Regions from separate parts of the Halobacillus sp. 12SKB genome, predicted to be linked through region 1. Evidence: a T-box and tRNA genes for the amino acid it is inferred to sense, from the RefSeq annotation. Region 1 holds a T-box; the other holds one or more tRNA genes.
What was found. A T-box is a leader RNA that pairs with one kind of tRNA and senses whether it is charged. The one in region 1 lies ahead of alaS (alanine--tRNA ligase), so its partner is inferred to be a tRNA-Ala.
Positions count from the first base shown of each region.

Region 2: it has a tRNA-Ala gene. The T-box ahead of alaS (alanine--tRNA ligase) is inferred to sense a tRNA for this amino acid. The anticodon was not compared.

Region 1 is NZ_JBRFWR010000001.1:2,423,295-2,432,667, reverse strand. Features, by position in the region: gene greA (transcription elongation factor GreA) at 1-62, opposite strand, end outside; gene udk (uridine kinase) at 225-878, opposite strand; gene ACQ4XT_RS11725 (O-methyltransferase) at 927-1,562, opposite strand; gene mltG (endolytic transglycosylase MltG) at 1,671-2,795, opposite strand; gene ACQ4XT_RS11715 (DUF1292 domain-containing protein) at 2,982-3,266, opposite strand; gene ruvX (Holliday junction resolvase RuvX) at 3,281-3,697, opposite strand; gene ACQ4XT_RS11705 (IreB family regulatory phosphoprotein) at 3,694-3,966, opposite strand; gene alaS (alanine--tRNA ligase) at 4,030-6,666, opposite strand; T-box leader at 6,756-6,968, opposite strand; gene ACQ4XT_RS11695 (AI-2E family transporter) at 7,014-8,081, opposite strand; gene ACQ4XT_RS11690 (YrzR-like zinc ribbon domain) at 8,088-8,264, opposite strand; gene ACQ4XT_RS11685 (TIM barrel protein) at 8,320-9,132, opposite strand; gene recD2 (SF1B family DNA helicase RecD2) at 9,144-9,373, opposite strand, start outside.
Region 2 is NZ_JBRFWR010000001.1:900,022-909,394, forward strand. Features, by position in the region: gene ACQ4XT_RS04415 (CdaR family protein) at 1-3, opposite strand, end outside; gene cdaA (diadenylate cyclase CdaA) at 1-808, opposite strand, end outside; gene ACQ4XT_RS04425 (zf-HC2 domain-containing protein) at 990-1,646, opposite strand; gene sigW (RNA polymerase sigma factor SigW) at 1,662-2,225, opposite strand; gene ACQ4XT_RS04435 (aspartyl-phosphate phosphatase Spo0E family protein) at 2,387-2,581, shown strand; gene rocF (arginase) at 2,593-3,495, opposite strand; tRNA gene ACQ4XT_RS04445 (tRNA-Ala) at 3,798-3,870, opposite strand; tRNA gene ACQ4XT_RS04450 (tRNA-Gly) at 3,874-3,948, opposite strand; tRNA gene ACQ4XT_RS04455 (tRNA-Lys) at 3,965-4,037, opposite strand; tRNA gene ACQ4XT_RS04460 (tRNA-Gln) at 4,223-4,297, opposite strand; tRNA gene ACQ4XT_RS04465 (tRNA-Tyr) at 4,406-4,491, opposite strand; tRNA gene ACQ4XT_RS04470 (tRNA-Thr) at 4,508-4,583, opposite strand; tRNA gene ACQ4XT_RS04475 (tRNA-Val) at 4,596-4,671, opposite strand; tRNA gene ACQ4XT_RS04480 (tRNA-Glu) at 4,678-4,752, opposite strand; tRNA gene ACQ4XT_RS04485 (tRNA-Thr) at 4,774-4,845, opposite strand; tRNA gene ACQ4XT_RS04490 (tRNA-Asn) at 4,849-4,923, opposite strand; rRNA gene rrf (5S ribosomal RNA) at 4,967-5,080, opposite strand; rRNA gene ACQ4XT_RS04500 (23S ribosomal RNA) at 5,171-8,086, opposite strand; rRNA gene ACQ4XT_RS04505 (16S ribosomal RNA) at 8,499-9,373, opposite strand, start outside.

The DNA of each region.
Region 1 (9,373 bases):
AATTCTTCTTCTAACTTTTGTTTACCTTCTTCCGTCATATAATAACTTTTTTCTTCTGCCATGGTCCAAATACACTCCTTTAAATACAAGAAAAAATGATGTCCTTTATATAGGAAATGAGCAGTACGACTGTACGCTCATTACAGATGATTTACTATACTCTACCCGAGGACATTATGTTTTAGAACTACTAGTGAAAACTATGCCAGATTTTTGGCAGTATTTCAACTATTTTCTTTCGTCACTGATTGTCCTTTTTCGTAAAGAACCGTTTGAATTTTCGTTGCCATAAGATCAATGGCCACGTGGTTTTGTCCACCTTCTGGGATGATAATATCCGAGTATCGTTTGGTTGGCTCTACGAACTGCAAGTGCATAGGACGTACAACATTGATATATTGCTCAATAACAGAGTCGAGTGAACGGCCTCTCTCATTAATATCTCTCATTAATCTACGGATAATTCTTACATCTGCATCTGTATCTACAAAAACTTTAATATCCATAAGATCTCTGAGGCGTTCATCTTCCAGCACAAGAATCCCTTCAACGATGATTACTTCTTTTGGTTCGACATGAATGGTTTCATCTGAGCGGGTATGCATCTTATAATCATAGACCGGTTTTTCTACAGGCTTTTGCTCAAGCAATTGTTTCAAATGCTCAATGAGAAGATCATTATCGAAAGCTAGAGGATGATCATAGTTTGTTTGTAACCTTTCCTCGAACGGTACATCACTTTGATCCTTATAATAATAATCTTGTTCTAGCATTAATAACGTCTTATCTGTAAAGCGCTGGATGATCGAACGAGTCACACTCGTTTTCCCTGATCCTGATCCTCCCGCTACTCCAATCACTACTGGTTTATCACTCATGCTCCTGGGTGCTCCTTTCATCCAATCCATTCTTATCTATAATTCCTCTTATGATTCTTTCTTTTTAGTAATGGCAACTCCGTCTCCGATTGGGACAATGGTTGTGTAGTAATCAGGATGTTGGACAAGCCACTCATTAAATTTCCTGATCTTATCAGCGATTTTAGCCATTCTTGGGTTTGCTTCTGAATCATCAGCAACAAAACCTTTAAATAGTACATTGTCAGAAAGAATGACGCCATTGTCGGATACCATTGGGGAATACAAGTGGAAAAATTCTTCATACTTCCCTTTGGCTGCATCAATAAATAATAAATCAAACGGACCTTCTTCTTCAATGGTAGATGCTACCTCTAGGGCATCTCCTTTTATTACATGGATCTGTTCCTCGGCATTCATAGCCTTAATATTTTTTAAAGCATCTTCGTAACGTTGTTCATCACGTTCTACCGTCGTTATTTGACTACCTGGACAAGCTTCCAACATCCGTAGCGCGGAATAACCAATGGCTGTACCGATCTCCAGGATTTTTTTTGGTTGTTGGATCCTGAGAAGCTGCATGAGAAAATCAATTCCTAATGGTTCCATGATTGGCACACGCATTTCTTCTGCATCGGACTCCATTTTCTTAACAGCTGTGGAAGGCTTTGAAAGCAATGACTGCAAATATTCTTCTTGATTCACCGATTTTCACCCTTCCCATCATTTTTACATCCGATTTACAACCCCACTATTTTAACATAAAAAAAAGAAGGAATGCGAGTATCTTTTTGCATTCCTTCAAAAAACATGTTAGTTAATATACTCATTTTTCAGTTGGTTATGTTCTTCCAGTGAACTGGCGTAATGAATCTCTCCACTACTATCAGCTAGGAAATAGAAATAATCATGATCCTTCGGTTTAGCAGCTGCCTGTAAAGAGTTCTCATTGAAGTTTGAAATCGGTCCGACCGGTAGTCCGGTGATATAGTAAGTATTGTATGGGGATTCGATTTCAAGATCTTCATACAAGACGCGGTCTTTATGCTCTCCATGGGCGTAAAGCACGGTCGGGTCTGTTTGAAGCTTCATATCTTCAACCAGACGGTTCTGGAACACACCGGAAATCATCTTACGACTTTCTGCTGTTCGAGCTTCGTTTTCCAGAAGGGATGCCATCGTTACGAGATCGTGGACATTTTCAATCCCTTCAAGATCTCCCATCTTATTGACATAAGGAAGGACAACCGCCTGGGTCTTATCCAGCATTTTCTTAACAATCTGATCAATGGTTGGATCCTCAACATAGACGTCATAGGTAGCAGCAAACAAATACCCTTCTAATGGGTGGCGGATTTCTTCGTTCAATATATCCTCTGTCAATAGCTGAGGATATTCAGACATCTTTTCTTTAATATAAGCCTCATCATTCACTTTTTCCATGAATTCTTCTTTCGTAAATGGTAAGTCTTCCGCATAAACTTCTGCGATCTGTTCAAGGTTACGTCCTTCGGGTACGGTCACTTTGTACACAGATTCCTTAACAAGCTTCCCTGTTTTTAACGTCTCAATAATTTCATTCAGCGTCATGGAAGATGTAAATTGATAATTCCCCGCTTGGAAACCGGATTCGTTTTTAAATTTAGTATAAAAGCGGAAGATTAAATCGTTTTTAATGATTTCATTCTCTTCAAGAATACTTGCTATCGAAGATGTTGAAGATCCCAAAGGTATTTCGACATTGATCTGTTTATCATTCCCCGGCTCTACAGGCTCTAATGCAGATTTCACATAAAAGTAGCCGGAGAATCCGCCGATCAAAAGAGCAAGAACCAAGACCGTGAGAATGATTGACACTATTTTTCTCACCGTGCTCGCTTCCTCTATTCTATTTTTTAATCTTTTTTTATATTGATTTTTAAAGTCAGAATTAGACAACGGACTTCCCCCTTCCATCCGGTTCATTATACTATAAAGTAAAAGAATCTTTCTACATATTCCCTTAATTTTCTACAAGGGGAAGAGACTCTTTCCGTTCTATTACATGGAATTAGAGTGGAAAGGAAGAGTATTCATCTCATAGCATAAGAAAAGCCTGCAGCTGATCACTGCAGGCGGTAGAAATTACGTTAGATCTTCATCTGTCAACGTGTTCAACATTTCCTCAACCATTTCCCATTCATCGTCGGATTCGATCTGGAATAACGCAAGGTCATCCTCTTCGTTCCCTTTCTCTTCATAACGGAAGGCAAAGACTTCTACTTCTTCCCCATCCTTTTGTTCAGCAGGGACTACTGCAATATAAGAATGTCCTGTTTGTTCAACATCAAAGGTGAACAAGACCTCAAATAAATGCTCTTCCCCATTTTCATCAGGAATGATGATGCGTTCTTCTTTTTCTAATGCCATATCAAACGTCCTCCTTATTGTTTCGAATCCAAATAACTCTGTAAAATCATGACAGCAGCCATTTTATCAATGACTTTTTTCCGTTTTTTCCTGCTGACATCTGCATCCAGCAGCACTCGTTCGGCTGCCATTGTTGTTAAACGTTCATCCCAAAGGTGTGTTTTGAGATGAAATTCTTCTTCTAGCCATGAGGCGAAAGTCTGGCTCGCTTCTCCGCGGGGGCCGACCGTACCATTCATATTCTTCGGAAACCCTACGACTGCTTCCGTCACGTCATGGTCACGTATGACTTCTCTTAGCGGCTCTTTAGCCGTATTATAGTCCTGCTCGTCCCAACGGAGTGTGGTGAGGCCCTGGGCCGTCCAGCCCAAAGCATCCGATATGGCGATGCCAATCGTTTTTTCGCCCACATCCAATCCTATTTTTTTCATTCAATGCCCTCTTTATTCTCTTTGATGTAAGATTTAACCAGCTCTTCAATCAACTCATCACGCTCAATTTTGCGGATCAAGTTTCTGGCATCCTGATGACGAGGAATGTATGCAGGGTCGCCTGAAAGCAAATATCCGACAATCTGGTTGATCGGATTGTACCCTTTCTCTTGTAATGCTCCGTAAACAGATAGTAGTACGGATTGGACATCTTGATCAAACGGTTCTTCAGAGAAGTTGAACCTCATCGTTTTATCCATTGAACTCATTACAGTCACCTCGCACTTTGTAGTATTTACTCTATTATATACCTAATTCTTCTATAGGAAAAACTAGGCGTTTTGACTTGCATATTCCTTGGCATATTGCAGTGCTTCTGGAATTTTAGAAGCGTCTTTACCACCTGCTTGGGCCATGTCTGGACGGCCTCCACCGCCGCCGCCACATCGGGTAGCTGCTTCTTTAATCAATTGACCTGCATGATATCCTTTTTCTACTAAGTCCTTCGATACTCCTGCAATCAATTGAACTTTATCTCCATTCGGAGCGGCTAGAAGGATCATTCCGGAGTCAAGTTTCTGTTTCAGATCATCAACCATGGTTCTGAGAGCGTTCATATCTTTCACATCCACTTGCTTCGCAAGAACCTTCACACCGTTAATTTCCTCCACTTCATCCAGGATATTGGAGGCTTCCATGTTCGATAGTTTCGCACTTAGCGATTCATTTTCTTTTTGAAGGTCTTTCATTTCTTTATGAAGGACTTCAATTCGTTCCGGCACCTGCTCAGGCTTCGTTTTCAACTGTTGTCCGGCTTTTTTCAGCAACGCTTCTTTGCCATTCATATACAAATAGGCATCCTTAGCTGTGACAGCCTCAATTCTTCGAGTGCCTGCACCAATTCCGGATTCTGAAATAATCTTGAACAAGCCAATTTCAGCTGTGTTCATGACATGACAACCACCGCAAAGCTCAAGGCTGTAATCGCCAACCTGAACGACTCTGACTGTGTCGCCATATTTCTCACCGAACAAGGCCATCGCGCCTTTAGCTTTAGCTTCTTCAATGGAATTGAGCTCAATGGAGACCGGAATAGACTGCCATACTTTTTCATTAACGATGGCTTCAATTTTCTCCATTTCTTCGTTCGTTACAGAACCGAAATGTGAAAAATCAAAGCGCAGGCGATCAGGAGCTACAAGGGAACCAGCCTGATTAACATGCTCGCCGAGCACATCTTTCAATGCTTGATGCAGAAGGTGTGTCGCTGTATGGTTTTTAACAATAAAGGAACGTCCACTTTGATCCACTTCTGCTTTGACTGTGGCTCCTTTTTCTATAGAACCTTGTTTAACGACCGCTTCATGCATATGCTGACCATTAGGCGCTTTTTGGACATTGGTAACTTCGACTACCGCAGATTCGGTTCTCAGGAAACCGCGATCGGCGATCTGGCCACCACTCTCCGCGTAGAAAGGAGTTTGGGATAGGAAAAGGTAAACGGTGTCGCCCTCTTCAGCATATCCACTGAACTCTTTACCTTTAATCAATTCTACAATTTCCGTTTCGACTTGAAGGGTGTCATAGCCGATGAATTCACTTTCGACGTGAACGTCACCAAGAACTCCATCCTGGACTTGCATGGAATCGGTCTTTTGACGAGCACTCCGTGCGCGCTCCCGCTGTTTTTGCATTTCGTTTTGGAAACCTTCTTCATCAATAGTGAAGCCAGCTTCTGCTACATACTCTTCTGTCAGCTCTTTCGGGAAGCCATACGTATCATATAAACGGAAGACCTCTGTTCCAGGGAACACGTTGCTTCCTTTTTCTGTCTCCTGTTTGATGATGGTGGAAAGAATTTGAAGCCCATCATTCAATGTTTCATGGAAACGCGCTTCTTCTGTTTGAATGACGTTTTGAATAAAGGTTTCTTTTTCCTTCACTTCCGGGTAAAAGTCGACCATGATTTTAGAGACTTCAGGAACTAGTTTATACATGAACGGTTTGTCGATCCCGATCTGCTTTGCAAACCGTACAGCTCTTCGCAGCAGGCGACGCAACACGTAACCGCGTCCTTCATTCGAAGGCAGAGCTCCATCACTGACAGCGAATGTCACGGTTCTCATATGGTCTGCAATCACTTTGAAGGAAGCATCCGTATCGAAGCTGTCTCCATAGTTTTTGTCTGCCATTTTTTCTGTTGCTTCAATGATTGGAAGGAATAGATCTGTTTCAAAATTCGTTTCCGTTTCCTGAATAACACAAACAATACGCTCAAGACCCATTCCAGTATCAATGTTTTTCTTAGGAAGTGGTGTATAAGTATCATCAGGGTTGTGGTTGAACTGGGAGAAAACAAGATTCCAAATTTCCAAATAGCGTTCATTTTCTCCACCAGGGTAAAGTTCTGGATCATTTTCATCATTTCCGTATTTTTCTCCACGGTCATAAAAGATCTCTGTATTAGGGCCACTAGGTCCTTCTCCGATATCCCAGAAATTTTCTTCGATGCGGATGATGCGCTCTTCATCGAGTCCAATCTTGTCTTTCCAAATTTGGTAAGCTTCATCATCTTCCGGGTGTACAGTAACAGATAGCCTTTCTTGGTCAAACCCAATCCACTGTTCACTGGTAAGGAATTCCCAGGCCCATTCCATGGCTTCTTCCTTAAAGTAATCTCCAATAGAGAAATTACCGAGCATTTCAAAGAAGGTGTGGTGTCTGGCCGTGAAGCCTACATTTTCAATATCATTCGTACGGATCGATTTTTGTGCATTAACGATACGCGGGTTTTCAGGAATGACTCGACCATCGAAATATTTTTTCAATGTTGCCACACCACTATTAATCCATAGAAGTGTAGGGTCTTCGTGGGGGACAAGTGACGCACTAGGTTCTACGCTGTGTCCCTTCTCTTTAAAGAAGTCAAGAAACATTTGACGGACTTCCGCTGATGTTAATGATTTCATTTTCAATAACCTCCTCAGTTTCATCGCTAGTATAGAGACAGTTCCGGACGACGAAGGAACAAAAAAACCCCGTCCCTGCCTTTAGTATCGGCAGGGACGGGGTTTTGTTTCCGCGGTACCACCCTGGTTATAGACCATACACGTCTATCAGCTTGAATGCCTGTAACGGGGCATGAACCCGGCGGGAATTAACCGCACTCCGGAATAGCTTTCGACAACCTCCATGCAGTGCGTTTTTCAGCCTGGAACGCACCTCTCTGCTCATGAACAAATCGCCTACTTTTTTCCTTCATCGTGTTCTATCGTCCTTAGAGTCTTTGCTAAGCGTAATTATAGATAACTGTTGTTCATCTGTCAATATTTAACCTTCCTGTACGGATCTCAGACGCCACTACTTTCAAACAAGTCAATACAGGAACGGCCAAAATCAGTCCGGGGATCCCGGCCACTTCTCCGCCCACTAGTAAAGCCAGGATGATGAACAAGGGGTGGATATGGATGCTCTTGCCCATGATATACGGGGAAAGAAGATTTCCTTCGACCAATTGAATGACCAGGATAACAGCTAATGTAAAAAGGAGTGTATTCACACTGACAGTAAGCGCAACAATGACGGCAGGCCCCGCTCCAAGAAGAGGACCGAAATAGGGAATGATGTTGGTCAATCCGGCAATTAAACCTAATACCAAAGGGTATGGAAGATCAATCAACCAAAAACCCGCGGTGGCTAATACACCAACAAATAAACTGATCAATAGCTGCCCTCGAATGTAGCCTCCCAGAGAATGATTTAACTCTCTAACCAACCGTCTGGACTCCTCATGCCATTTAGAAGGGAGTAGAAAAACCAGGGTTTTTCCTATGCTCTTATAGTCCTTAAGAAAATAAAAAGTCATAACAGGGACAACAGCCAGAAGAACAATCATGTTAAAAATCCCGCTAAGACCAGCTAGTAAGGCTAGCACTCTTCCGCTCATCCATTCTTCAAAGCTTGCAAAACGCGCATCCACTTCATGATGCAGACCATCCGGAAGCTTTTCTGTTTGAGCATAAAGCTGCTTTGTCCAATTTTGATAGGACTCAACCAAATAAGGCAAATGCTCATTCAGAAGCTTCAATTGATCCAGTAAACGTGGAATCCCTTTATACAGTCCGAAGGCCGTTAACGAAAAGAACAGCACAAAAATCACAAGTATGCTGACCGTACGGGATAGACCAAGATCCTCCATCGCGTGGACGAGTGGATGCAGCAAAAGGGACAAAACGAGAGCGAGCAAAAACGGCAGGAGTACTTTACCCATGACGATGATGACACCGTCATAATACGGAAACAACCAGGCTAGCAATAAGAGAGAAAGTAAGATAATGAAAAAGATGGTGAATCTCCGCAACCATTTAGAGGAGCGATCACTCATGAATCATCAAGATCCCTGCTGATAAAAGATATCATTCAAAGAACTTAAACTGCCGTCTTCCTCAATTTGGTTGATATTCATTTTCCCATCTTCAATCGTTAGTTCCAGGCAACAATTCCAACAATAGTATTGTTCGTTACCGATTTTCCCAAGGTTCTTATTATTGCAGTTCGGACATCTCATCGGACATACTCCTTTTTTTACCAAATAGTATGTCCACGATCATGAGATTCATACATTACTTGAGTTGTTGGGTAATCCACTCAATCCCTTCATCGACATCTTTTCCAGAAGGATTTGTATGCGGGGTGTGCTCAAGTATGAAATATTTGTCCCTGCCCTTAGCCAGAAGCTCTATACAAGGCGCCATATCAAAGGCCGTGCCTTGTTTTTCAAAATCCGGGTGAATGGGTGTCCAAATATATCCTTCATCAGTGAACCGGACGTTATGCATATGTACGACTTTTGTAAATGGAACAAGCGGTTCGATGTACTCTCTCCACTTGTCTTCCACCGCAATCCTATAATCTCCGATATCGATGCAAATACTCAGACCGTATTTTTCCCAGAGTTTCATAGGAAAATCATACAAGTACTGAATGCCTGCAGGTGATTTATTTTGGCCGAGCTTTGGTTCACACACAATCGGAATTTCATACGATTCCTGTAAGTGATGTAAAAACTGCAACCCTTCCTCCATCTTATCGTGCGAAAACACCGCCTCACCTTTGAAGTAAGGAAAATGGACAAGGACATAAGAAGCCCCTGATCGAGCCGCTTCCTGCACTTCCTTTACAAACAATTCCCTCGCATGGGACGGTTCCATTTTCACTTTTTCTAAAAGGTCATACTTGCTGTTTTCTCTGAAGTGAGGAACGTGAATACCAAAACTCACGTTGTTCTCTCTCGCTAAACTCAAAAAGGAGAGGTAGGAATCTCTGTCCCCAAACTCTCCTATTTCCACATGAGGCAATCCTTTATCAAACAGCTCTGGAAGACGGTCATGATGGGACAAGATGGTACTTCCAGACAACCCAATAGAATGAGCCAAAACGTTCCCTCCTACATGAAATCATATGGTGACAACTGCTCTTCCTCTTCTTCTGTGTCCACTTCAGGAGCTGATTCTTCCTGGAGTTTCTCTTTCAACCTGGTATATCTCGTATTTGTATCGGTCGTTCCCACACCGTCAAGAAAAGCGGCAGGGTCGCCGCAAATGATGAGAGACTGTTTGGATCTTGTAATAGCCGTATAGATTAGATTCTTTCTTAACATTCTACGGTAACTTCTTA
Region 2 (9,373 bases), 1.5 Mb from region 1:
CATTCTTCTTCCCCCTCCAGTTCCAACTTTTCACCGCAGGGGCGGAGTAATCCAATTCTGTACGTAAAATCTCTTCCAGTTTCACTTGATCAAGGTCGCGATGCAATTCCCCGTTCTTCGTACAGGAAATAGCTCCTGTCTCTTCAGAAACGACGATCGTTAAAGCATCTGTCACCTCACTGATTCCCATAGCCGCTCTGTGCCTCGTCCCAAGTTCCTTCGAAATAAAAGGACTCTCTGAAAGTGGGAGATAACAGGCAGCAGCGACAATTTCATCATTTTTAAGTATGACCGCGCCATCATGAAGAGGCGTGTTCGGTATGAAAATATTCGTAAGCAATTCGCTCGACAAATGACCGCCTACACGGATGCCTGTTTCTACGTAATCCCCCATACCTGTATCACGTTCAATCGTAATCAATGCACCGATTCGGCGTTTGGCCATATAGTTACAGGATTTAATGATGGCCTGTAAGGTTTTCTCGGTGTCTTCTTCTTCTGACGTATTCCTGCTGAAGAAACTTCCCCGTCCCAGTTGTTCTAAAGCTCTTCTGAGTTCAGGCTGGAACAAAATGATGATCGCGAGGAAACCCCACGTAATCGCTTGTGACATCAGCCACCTTAATGTGGTCAGTCCAAATAAATTACTCAACAACCATATACCCAGAATAACGAAAATACCTTTTAATAGCTGAACGGCCTTCGTTCCCTGGATCAGCATGATTAATTTATATACAACAAACCAGACAAGGGCGATATCCACGGTAATCAAAAAATAATCTAAAACATCCAATCCCCCATCAAGCATGCCTACACTTCCTTTTAGATATAATAAAACTTAAAAATTCACATTTACCATTATATCACATAACCTTTCCCGTATATATGGAGAACATACCGTCCTGACGACAGACCTATAGGGTTCTGGACCATCTGGGTTATTTCATTCAATAAAATAAAGCAAGGAAGCGTTGGCCTCCTTGCTTTATTTAATCCGACTCAAATGAGAAAATTGCCTTGAAAGTTTCCTTCGTATGATACCAGACCCATTCGTAAACCTGGTTCACTTCGGTCAATTCCCCTGAATAGGCCCTGAGATTGTTCCGGTCAAGCTCATCATTTTTTCCTCCCTGTCCGGATGGGTCATTAAGAATGTCCCCATTGATCAGGGTAATGTCCCCATCGACTTTTCCATCAATCCTCAAGTCTCCGTTTCTGACGACTAAATCCCCTTCAACCGTAACCCCTTCCGGTACAATGACGGTATGATCACGTATTTCCAGGTTCTCCTGCTTCGATACTGTTACTTGCTGGTCCTGGTTCCATTCGGTAAAAATACCACCGAACATGAGTATAAAGAAGACGGCAGCAGCTGTAAGCAAAGGGTGCCTCTGGAACTTACGAATATAGTTCTTCCGTTTCTTCTCTTTCGGCAAATTCGCCATCACATTCGCAGTAAAACGAGGCGGCGCAGAAACAGGTGTGGTGTTCTTGATCAGAGTGGTCGTTCTCTTTAACTCATGAAAGTGATGCTGGCAGCTTTGGCAGCTTTGTAAATGATCTCTCAGTCGTCTCTCTTCTTCTTTATTTAATTCACCATCCAGATACTTGTGCATAAGTTCAATGGCTTCTCTCTTGCAATTCATTCCCTCTCAACTCCTTCACACATGTCGAAGCCTCTTACGTAAAGCCTCTCTACCTCGATGGACCCTTGTCTTAACCGTTCCCACTGGAATATCCAGCACCTCCGCAATTTCTTGAAGAGCAAGCTCATCTAAATAACGAAGTACAATGACACTGCGATATTTAGGAGGAAGCGCTAATATTTCTTTGTGGATATAAGACTGTAATTCAAGGCTTTCCACTTCTTCTTCAGGTAGAGCCTGGTCAGCAGCTAATTGCGAATACATGTCTAACCCTTCCGTCCCCTTCACTTCTGCATCCAGATGATAGTCCGGCTTTTTTTTACGGATCCGGTCAATCGACAGATTCGTTGCTATTCTGTACAACCAAGTAGAGAATTTCCGTTTCTCATCAAACGTATGAAGATTCGTGTAGGCTCTGATAAAGGCTTCCTGGGCCAGGTCTTCAGCTTCATACGAGTTCCCAACCATTCGCAGACAAATATGAAAAACTTTATTCTGATAAAAAGAAACAATGTCTTCGAAAGCGGATTGATTGCCCTTCTTCACTTCTTTTATTTTTTGCTTAATCATGGTTTCCATCTTCTAATACCTCCGCTATACGTGCGGTCGTTAACCTTTACGGATGACCTCGCCACAAAGTTTCATAAATTTTATATTTTTTTAGCTAATATAAGTTTAACTTTTTTTAGTATCGGTTATAAAGCTGTAAATGTAAAAAATTTCTTAGGAGGAAATTTAATATGCAGCGAGTGTCCGCTTTGAAGAAAGAAATCGAAGCTTGTCGTATGGAAATGATTCGCTTAGCCAGCCTCCATAAGTTGAGCTCGCCGGAAGTCGTACAAGTGAGTGTGAAATTAGATCACCTGTTAAATGAATACGATGAAGCAACCTATAAAAAACAGCAACCCACCTTGCAAAAAGCGGGTTACTGCTAGGGATCGTTTATTTATTTCAAGCTCTCACCAAATAGAGAACCCATTAAACCTACCGCTACGCTAGCGGTTTTATTTTTTTCATCGAGAATCGGATTTACTTCTACGAATTCCGCGGATGTGATCATCCCTGACTGATGAAGCATTTCCATAGCCAGGTGACTCTCACGGTAGCTTAATCCACCCATTACCGGTGTCCCCACGCCAGGAGCTTCATTAGGATCCAGTCCATCAAGGTCCAGGCTTAAATGAACCCCATCGGTACGATCTTTCAAATAATCCACTGTCTCTTCCATCACTTGCGTCATCCCCATACGATCAACTTCATGCATCGTATAGACTTTTATGCCCTTCTCTTCAATAAGCACTCTTTCTCCTTCATCAAGAGAACGAGCTCCGATAATCACTATATTTTCTGGTTTAATCTTCGGTTCATAATCATGGATACTCGTCAATTTTTCATGACCGATCCCTAAGCTTACAGCTAATGGCATCCCATGAATGTTACCAGAAGGCGAGCTGTCACCTGTGTTTAAATCGCCGTGAGCATCATACCAGATGACACCAAGGTTTTCATAATGTTTCGCAACTCCTGCAAGAGTCCCCATAGCTATACTATGGTCTCCCCCAAGTACAAGTGGGAAACGTTTATTTTCTACGACTTCATCTACCGCTTTTGCCAGACGACGGCTTCCTTCGGCAATTTCATTCAAGTTACGTAAATTATCCTGTTTTTCATCTGTATTATGTTTTGGGCGAGGAATCTCAATGTCCCCTAGATCTTCAATGTTATATTTCAATTGCTCTAGACGTTCAACCATACCTGCATAACGAATAGCACTTGGGCCCATATCCACGCCTCGACGCATCTGTCCAAGGTCCATAGGTACACCGATAACTGAAAGCTGTTTATTCATCAAAGTTCCTCCTTTTTTCTCTACTATAATTGTATCCGTTTTTCCCGTTATGACTCAACTGGACATGTTTGTGCATATATATACGAAAACCAGTATGAAAACGTATGTAATCATGCATGTTTACAAGGTTTCGAATTATTTTACATATTATGGGTTTGTTTATATGGAGAAGTATTTAACTTTTTGTAACCCCTCATTAGATAAGGGTGTCGAACCTCTACATATGACAAACAGACCGGATTGATATAGAGGATGAAACAATAAAAAACCTGACATCAATCATTGATGTCAGGTTTAAAGAGTGGAGCCTAGCGGGATCGAACCGCTGACCTCCTGCGTGCAAAGCAGGCGCTCTCCCAGCTGAGCTAAGGCCCCGTATGGAGCGGGAGACGGGATTCGAACCCGCGACCCCCACCTTGGCAAGGTGGTGTTCTACCACTGAACTACTCCCGCATATAAAATTGAAAGATGAGCCATGAAGGATTCGAACCTTCGACCCTCTGATTAAAAGTCAGATGCTCTACCAGCTGAGCTAATGGCTCGTATGAAACATAATGCTCGTTATTTTATAAGCCGTGTGCTCGTCACGTTGATAGATTTTTCGGTGAAGCATACGCTCCTCGCAAAGCCTACAATGAAGAAATTCCAATGATGCTTACGGCTTCTCTACCAGCTGAGCTAATGGCTCATAATATAATAACATCCAGTATAACATCTTCTTAAGAAATGGCTGGGCCAGCTGGATTCGAACCAGCGCATGACGGTACCAAAAACCGTTGCCTTACCGCTTGGCTATGGCCCAACAGTTACAAAAATAGTATTGACCATCTAAAGATCATTATACAAGATATGTTTATTTTCATAAAAAATAGCTGATCATGAATGTCAGCCGTTATCGTCAATGAAAAAATGGTGGAGGGAGTAGGACTCGAACCTACGAACCCGATGGGAGCGGATTTACAGTCCGCCGCGTTTGGCCAACTTCGCTATCCCTCCACTTTGACTAAATAAGTGGTGCCGGCCAGAGGACTTGAACCCCCAACCTACTGATTACAAATCAGTTGCTCTGCCAGTTGAGCTAGGCCGGCTTATAAATTTAATGGTGGAGGATGCAGGGTTCGAACCTGCGACCCCTTGCTTGTAAGGCAAGTGCTCTCCCAGCTGAGCTAATCCTCCAATAAGTGGTGACCCGTACGGGATTCGAACCCGTGTTACCGCCGTGAAAGGGCGGTGTCTTAACCACTTGACCAACGGGCCATGTGTTTGATAGTTTCTCAGAGCTTCCAGCCGGATTTGAACCGGCGACCCCTTCCTTACCATGGAAGTGCTCTACCACTGAGCTATGGAAGCAAGTGGCTCCAACGGTAGGATTCGAACCTACGACCGATCGGTTAACAGCCGATTGCTCTACCACTGAGCTACGTTGGAATAATGTTCATTCATCAAAAGCATTAATAAGGAAAGAGAATCAATGTGGCGGCGTCCTACTCTCACGGGGGTAAACCCGACTACCATCGGCGCTGAAGAGCTTAACTGCTGTGTTCGGCATGGGAACAGGTGTGACCTCTTCGCCTTCACCACCACATCAATATAAAGTTTGAGGTGAACCCTCAAAACTGGATAAGGAAACATCTTGTTTGAAAAGTAACTGTCATTCACGAATGATTCTAATCAGATAGATAAGTCATCGATCCATTAGTATCCGTCAGCTCCACGTGTCACCACGCTTCCACCTCGGACCTATCAACCTCATCGTCTCTGAGGGATCTTATTTGCTTAAAGCAAAGGGAAATCTCATCTCAAGGGGGGCTTCATGCTTAGATGCTTTCAGCACTTATCCCGACCACACGTAGCTACCCAGCGATGCTCCTGGCGGAACAACTGGTACACCAGCGGTGTGTCCATCCCGGTCCTCTCGTACTAAGGACAGCTCCTTTCAAATTTCCAACGCCCACGACGGATAGGGACCGAACTGTCTCACGACGTTCTGAACCCAGCTCGCGTACCGCTTTAATGGGCGAACAGCCCAACCCTTGGGACCGACTACAGCCCCAGGATGCGATGAGCCGACATCGAGGTGCCAAACCTCCCCGTCGATGTGGACTCTTGGGGGAGATAAGCCTGTTATCCCCGGGGTAGCTTTTATCCGTTGAGCGACGGCCCTTCCATGCGGAACCGCCGGATCACTAAGCCCGACTTTCGTCCCTGCTCGACTTGTAGGTCTCGCAGTCAAGCTCCCTTGTGCCTTTACACTCTGCGAATGATTTCCAACCATTCTGAGGGAACCTTTGGGCGCCTCCGTTACCTTTTGGGAGGCGACCGCCCCAGTCAAACTGCCCACCTGACACTGTCTCCGGACCGGATCACGGTCCTGGGTTAGAATGTCCGTACAGCCAGGGTAGTATCCCACCAGCGCCTCCACCGAAGCTAGCGCTCCGGCTTCCAAGGCTCCTACCTATCCTGTACAAGCTATACCAACATTCAATATCAGGCTACAGTAAAGCTCCACGGGGTCTTTCCGTCCTGTCGCGGGTAATGTGCATCTTCACACATAGTATAATTTCACCGGGTCTCTCGTTGAGACAGTGCCCAAGTCGTTGCACCTTTCGTGCGGGTCGGAACTTACCCGACAAGGAATTTCGCTACCTTAGGACCGTTATAGTTACGGCCGCCGTTTACTGGGGCTTCGGTTCAACGCTTCGCATAAGCTAACGCATCCCCTTAACCTTCCAGCACCGGGCAGGTGTCAGCCCCTATACTTCGCCTTACGGCTTCGCAGAGACCTGTGTTTTTGGTAAACAGTCGCTTGGGCCTTTTCACTGCGGCTCCTCGGCAGAGGAGCACCCCTTCTCCCGAAGTTACGGGGTCATTTTGCCGAGTTCCTTAACGAGAGTTCTCCCGCTCACCTTAGGATCCTCTCCTCGCCTACCTGTGTCGGTTTGCGGTACGGGCACCTCTTTCCTCACTAGAGGATTTTCTTGGCAGTGTGAACTCAGGAGCTTCGGTACTTTATTTCCCTCCCCATCACAGCTTGACGTTGCCGGACGGATTTGCCTATCCGACCGTCTCACTGCTTGGACGCGCACATCCAGTGGCGCGCTCTCCTTATCCTCCTGCGTCCCCCCGTCGTTCAAACGGAAAGGAGGTGGTACAGGAATATCAACCTGTTGTCCATCGCCTACGCCTTTCGGCCTCGGCTTAGGTCCCGACTAACCCTGAGAGGACGAGCCTTCCTCAGGAAACCTTAGGCATTCGGTGAAAGAGATTCTCACTCTTTTTTCGCTACTCATACCGGCATTCTCACTTCTAAGCGCTCCACCAGTCCTTACGGTCTGACTTCACGGCCCTTAGAACGCTCTCCTACCACTGATCATAAGATCAATCCGCAGCTTCGGTGGTGTGTTTAGCCCCGGTACATTTTCGGCGCAGAGTCACTCGACCAGTGAGCTATTACGCACTCTTTGAATGATGGCTGCTTCTAAGCCAACATCCTGGTTGTCTAAGCAACTCCACATCCTTTTCCACTTAACACACACTTTGGGACCTTAGCTGGCGGTCTGGGCTGTTTCCCTCTCGACCATGAACCTTATCACCCACGGTCTGACTCCCAGAACAAAGTCTATGGCATTCGGAGTTTGACTGAATTCGGTAACCCGATAGGGGCCCCTCGTCCAATCAGTGCTCTACCTCCATGACTTTCTATTCTGAGGCTAGCCCTAAAGCTATTTCGGAGAGAACCAGCTATCTCCGTGTTCGATTGGCATTTCACCCCTACCCACACCTCATCCCCGCAATTTTCAACTTGCGTGGGTTCGGGCCTCCAGTCAGTGTTACCTGACCTTCACCCTGGACATGGGTAGATCACACGGTTTCGGGTCTACGACCGCATACTCACTCGCCCTATTCAGACTCGCTTTCGCTGCGGCTCCGCTTCTGCTGCTTAACCTCGCATACGGTCGTAACTCGCCGGTTCATTCTACAAAAGGCACGCCGTCACCCATTAACGGGCTCCGACTACTTGTAGGCACACGGTTTCAGGTTCTCTTTCACTCCCCTTCCGGGGTGCTTTTCACCTTTCCCTCACGGTACTGGTTCACTATCGGTCACTAGGGAGTATTTAGCCTTGGGAGATGGTCCTCCCGGATTCCGACGGAATTCCTCGTGTTCCGCCGTACTCAGGATCCACTCCGGAGAGAGAAAGATTTCGACTACAGGGCTGTTACCTGCTCTGGCTGACCTTTCCAGATCGATTCGCCTATCTTCCTCTTTGGTAACTCCAATGGAGTGTCCTACAACCCCAGAAAGCAAGCTTTCTGGTTTGGGCTGATTCCGTTTCGCTCGCCGCTACTTGGGAAATCGCGTTTGCTTTCTCTTCCTCCGGGTACTTAGATGTTTCAGTTCCCCGGGTGTGCCTGCCTATACCTATGTATTCAGTATAGGATACTGTTCCATTACGAACAGTGGGTTTCCCCATTCGGAAATCTCCGGGTCAAAGCCTACTTACGGCTCGCCGGAGCATATCGGTGTTAGTCCCGTCCTTCATCGGCTCCTAGTACCAAGGCATCCACCGTGCGCCCTTATTCACTTAACTATCTTCGTGAAAAGACGTTTACAATTTCAATTAGATGTCTTGTCATCATTTGCCTCATCGTTAGATGAAACAATGATTCCTTATCCAGTTTTCAAGGTTCACGCCCTTATTCAGGGTTGAATATAAAACACAAAATAGATTCTTGTGTTTAGGTGTAACATTTAAATGGTGGAGCCTAGCGGGGTCGAACCCCCGCCCCCCTTCCGTCAAAGGGGGGCCCCCCCCCCCCGGGCCAGGCCCCTTTTTTTTTTGGTGGGCGTGTGGGGGTTTGCACCCCCCCCCCCCCCCTTTTCCGGGGCGCCCTCTCCCCCCCTCCGCCCCCCCCCCCCCCAATTGAAGGAAGATCATATATTCATAGTTTGATCTCTCAAAACTGAACAACCAACACAGTACGTTTCCGTAATATCCTTAGAAAGGAGGTGATCCAGCCGCACCTTCCGATACGGCTACCTTGTTACGACTTCACCCCAATCATTGGCCCCACCTTCGGCGGCTGGCTCCAAAAAGGTTACCTCACCGACTTCGGGTGTTGCCAACTCTCGTGGTGTGACGGGCGGTGTGTACAAGGCCCGGGAACGTATTCACCGCGGCATGCTGATCCGCGATTACTAGCGATTCCGGCTTCATGCAGGCGAGTTGCAGCCTGCAATCCGAACTGAGAATGGTTTTATGGGATTTGCTACACCTCGCGGCTTCGCTGCCCTTTGTACCATCCATTGTAGCACGTGTGTAGCCCAGGTCATAAGGGGCATGATGATTTGACGTCATCCCCGCCTTCCTCCGGTTTGTCACCGGCAGTCACCTTAGAGTGCCCAACTGAATGCTGGCAACTAAGATTAGGGGTTGCGCTCGTTGCGGGACTTAACCCAACATCTCACGACACGAGCTGACGACAACCATGCACCACCTGTCACTTGGTCCCCGAAGGGAAAGTCCTATCTCTAGGATTGTCCAAGGATGTCAAGACCTGGTAAGGTTCTTCGCGTTGCTTCGAATTAAACCACATGCTCCACCGCTTGTGCGGGCCCCCGTCAATTCCTTTGAGTTTCAGCCTTGCGGCCGTACTCCCCAGGCGGAGTGCTTAATGCGTTAACTTCAGCACTAAGGGGTGGAAGCCCCCTAACACCTAGCACTCATCGTTTACGGCGTGGACTACCAGGGTATCTAATCCTGTTTGCTACCCACGCTTTCGCACCTCAGCGTCAGAAACAGACCAGAGAGTCGCCTTCGCCACTGGTGTTCCTCCACATATCTACGCATTTCACCGCTACACGTGGAATTCCACTC